One region of the Lactococcus sp. KTH0-1S genome, then DNA from elsewhere that is predicted to be linked to it. Evidence: predicted binding sites of a transcription regulator. Region 1 holds the regulator's gene; the other holds the start of a gene.

The links. Region 1 encodes CtsR, which represses protease genes until heat stress. Its sites were predicted from a motif close to TTGGTCAAAAAAGGTCAAANA; they were not measured.
Region 2: a site for CtsR is predicted at 792-812, ahead of clpB (ATP-dependent chaperone ClpB). Genes of this name have one in related genera too.

What each region holds. Positions count from the first base shown of each region.
Region 1 is NZ_CP195165.1:611,624-613,814, reverse strand. It holds gene ACRYLU_RS03175 (ATP-dependent Clp protease ATP-binding subunit) at 1-915, opposite strand, end outside; gene ACRYLU_RS03170 (CtsR family transcriptional regulator) at 905-1,360, opposite strand; gene greA (transcription elongation factor GreA) at 1,537-2,010, opposite strand; gene mltG (endolytic transglycosylase MltG) at 2,071-2,191, opposite strand, start outside.
Region 2 is NZ_CP195165.1:1,542,324-1,544,514, reverse strand. It holds gene ACRYLU_RS07440 (hypothetical protein) at 1-654, opposite strand, end outside; gene clpB (ATP-dependent chaperone ClpB) at 887-2,191, shown strand, end outside.

The DNA.
Region 1 (2,191 bases):
ATCCATACCGCCACCAGCACCAATGATTGTGTGTAATTCATCAATGAAAATAATGACATCTGGATCACTGCTAACTTCTTCAACAATAGCTGTCAAACGATCCTCAAATTCACCTCTAAATTTTGTCCCAGCAACAACAGTCGCCATATTCAATGCCATGATTCGACTATTCATCAAACCAATTGGAACTTGACCATTGACAATTCTTTGGGCCAAACCTTCAATAATTGCTGATTTCCCAACACCGGGCTCTCCAACTAAAACAGGATTATTTTTTGTTCTGCGGCTGAGAATATGAATCAAACGGTCAATTTCAGCTTCTCGTCCAATCATTGGGTCAAGTTTACCCAAACGAGCTTCTTCGGTTAAATCTGAGGATACAGAGTCTAACGTTGGCGTCGTTGAATTTTCTGCAACTCCCTTTGCCATCTTGCGTTTTGACATTGGAGTCACAGCTTTTTTACTTTCTGGAACTTTGAGTCCAGTTCTTTTCTCAAGCTCTTTTCGCAAAGATACAATATTGATTTTTTGTAATTTTAGAAGTTGGAGACCAAATCCATCTTCTATTTGAAGTAGGGCATAAAGCAGGTGTTCTGTTCCAACGGCTTCGGAGTTATTATGAATTGCTAAAAAACTTGCCACAGTCATCACTTCCTCTGCACGAGGTGAAAAACGTAAAGTTGAACGTTTGACCTTAACATGACTTGATAAATCCTCTAAATCAATCAGTAAGTCAGAAGAATCAACATTCATTCCTGCAAGAAGGCTGTAAGCAATTGAGCCTGAGGTCGTTGCCATTGCAGCCAGTAAATGTGCACTTTCAATGGTGCCATATTGATATTGGTGAGCATACTCTTCCGCTTTTTCTAAAATTCGGTCAAGCGTTGGTGTATATTTTATATTTTCAAATTTCATCGTCACGGTCCAATCTGTTTATTATACTTTTCATCATTATACCACGAGTAAAGGGACTAATAGCTCCGTCAGTAATGACTAACAAAAGTAGATTCCCCTCACGTTCTGTCAGTACTTTCTCATCAAAGAGAAGTTGAACGATATCATGGGCAGCTTTACTCGAGAGATTAGCTGGAACCTTCTGGTAAAGAGCCGTTAAGAATTCATGACGAGCAGAATATTGATACTTCACAATTTTGATGTATCCACCACCACCACGTTTTGATTCCACATCAAAGCCTTTTGAGGCCGTAAATCGTGTTTTTATCACATAATTAATCTGACTCGGCACGACATCAAATTGATTGGCTAAGTCCGCTCGTTTAATTTCAATGACTTGTGCTTCTTCTAAAAGCTTTCTCAGATAAGCTTCGATAATATCTGATGTATTTTTTTGACCTGCCATCGCTCCATCCTTTCTTTCATCCATTTTCTAAATAATCTTTGACTATTACTGACTATTATACCTGAAAAATATTATTTTTACCAAAAATAGCAATTTTAACTTACTGACAGAATTAAGCGTTGAAAAATAAAAAAACCGTTACTGACGGCTTTTTTACTTATTATATTCTAAAATAATTAGTCAACTTTTACAATTTTAACTGTCATTTCGCCAACTGGAAGTGGGACATTTACGATGTCTCCAACTTTTTTACCAATCAAAACTCGAGCAATTGGTGATTCATTAGAAATTTTTCCTGAAAATGGGTCAGCTTCAGCAGTACCAACAATTTGATAAGATTCTTCGTCAGTTTCGCCAACTTCAACAAAAGTTACGTTTTTACCAAGTGCTACTTCGTCTTTAGCAATTTTTGCGTTATCAACAATTTCAGCATAACGAATCATTGTTTCAACAGTTGAAATACGTCCTTCGATAAAGGCTTGTTCATCTTTAGCTGCTTCGTACTCTGAGTTTTCTGAAAGGTCACCATAGCTACGAGCAACTTTGATACGGTCAATGACTTCTGGACGTTTCACAAGTTTTAAATTTTCAAGTTCTAATTTTAATTTATCAAGCCCTTCTTGGGTCATTGGGAATGTTTTTTCCATTATATTTCTTTCCTTTTTTTATAAACTTTTTTCTCTTTTAATCAAATCTAAATTAATGATAGCTTAGCTACTTATCTTATCATTCACATATTTTTGAACATTTGCATTTTGTTCAGCTAATGTTTTCGCAAAATAGACTTTTCCTGTTGTCACATCAGCAACAAAGTAGAAGTAGTCATTTTGA
Region 2 (2,191 bases), 930 kb from region 1:
ATAATCAAATTCTAAACTATTGGCAAGTAGTCGACTTGAACGTAATAGAAAGAGGCAAACAAAAAATAAAGCAAATAAAATAAGATATTTATATGAAGCTTTTTCTAAATCATTTGGATCAACTTTGTAATTGTCCAAATTTCCAACTAATTGGAAGGAGAGAAGATAAACTATTCCATAGAAGACAAAGAACAGGGGATATTTTAGAGAAGGGGATAAGACAAAAGAAAAGCCAAGGGCTAAAAATAAAAGTAAGCTAACTAAGGTTTTTCCTTTGATAAGCTGGTTAGTATTTTTTAGATAATAATTTACCGAAGTGTTTGACATCGGCAACCAAGCTGCACTCACTCCTAAAAGAATTCCGGATAAAGTATAGAAAGGAAAGTAGAAAGAACCCATAAATCCAAGCAAGCAACCGAGTAAACCGGCATACAATGAAATTTTTAAAAGACTATAGCTGTTGATTCTTGTTTTTATTCCCCTTATAAAGAATACGCCAGTCATTCTGAAAGTATAAAAGAGCAAAAAAGGAAGGAGGGCAAGAAGCGAGGTTCCTTTTGCAATTTGAATAAAAATCATGAATGGAAGGACTATAATTGTATTACTTAATATTAAGAGGGCAGACTTTCCCAAAGAATTTAGTTGTTGAGTCATTTTTCTCCTATCTTTTTATTTTGACATCTAAATCCATTATAAGGCAAAGTGTATTAAAAAGACAGCTTCACTAGTATTAGTGCGCAAATAATTCATTTAAAAAGTGTAAATAATTTTTTATAAATAACGAATCAAAAAGTTTGACCATTACTGACCAAAGTATTATAATTAGAATGTAGTGAGAAAAAGATAATAATCACTACTAACTATGAAATCGAAATGAGGTGTTTTTATGGACATCGAAAAAATGACAACAACGATGCAAGAAGCACTTGGTTCAGCGCAACAAATTGCGCAAGTTCGTCATCACCAAGTGATTGAAGTTCCACATTTATGGCGAATTTTTGTTCAACCTAATAGTTTTGGGGCGAACTTTTATAAAGATTTAGGGATTGACCTAGATGACTTTACAAATTTAATTGAAAAAGAAATTGACAAAATTAATTCAGTAGAAGGTTCAAATATTACTTATGGTCAAAACCTAAGTCCAGATTTGTTCCAAGTATTTACTGAAGCAGACAAAATTGCGCAAAAAATGGGCGATGAGTACCTATCAACTGAGATTATTCTCCTTACCCTCTTTGAATTAAAACAAAATCCATTGACCAGTTATTTGGTTAGCCATGGACTAACAAAAGCAAAAGCGCAAGCTGCAATTGAAAAATTACGCGGAGGTGATAAAGTGACCAGTCAAAATGCAGAAGAAACATACAAAGCACTTGAAAAATATGGGGTAGATCTCGTTGCTCAAGTTAAATCAGGTAAACAAGATCCTGTCATTGGACGTGATGAAGAAATTCGTGATGTCATTCGAGTGCTTTCTCGTAAAACAAAAAATAACCCCGTTCTTATTGGTGAACCTGGGGTTGGTAAAACAGCCATTGTTGAAGGATTGGCACAAAGGATTGTCAGAAAAGACGTTCCTGAAAATCTGAAAGATAAAACAATCTTTTCACTTGATATGGGTGCCCTGATTGCAGGAGCGAAATATCGTGGTGAATTTGAAGAACGTTTGAAAGCAGTCCTTAATGAAGTGAAAAAATCAGATGGACAAATTATCCTCTTTATTGATGAACTTCATACGATTGTTGGTGCAGGTAAAACAGAAGGTTCAATGGACGCTGGGAACCTTTTAAAACCAATGCTTGCACGTGGTGAACTCCATTTGATTGGGGCAACTACCTTGGATGAATATCGTAAATACATGGAAACAGATAAAGCACTTGAACGTCGTTTCCAAAAGGTATTGGTTACTGAACCTACTGTTGAAGATACAATTTCAATCTTGCGTGGTCTTAAAGAACGTTTTGAAATTCACCATGGAGTGACCATTCATGATAATGCTTTAGTCGCAGCAGCAACCCTTTCAAATCGTTATATTACTGACCGATTTTTACCAGATAAAGCCATTGACTTGGTTGATGAAGCCAGTGCAACAATTCGTGTAGAAATGAATTCACTCCCAACTGAACTTGACCAAGCTAATCGTCGCTTGATGCAATTAGAAATTGAAGAAGCGGCCCTCAAAAAAGAACGA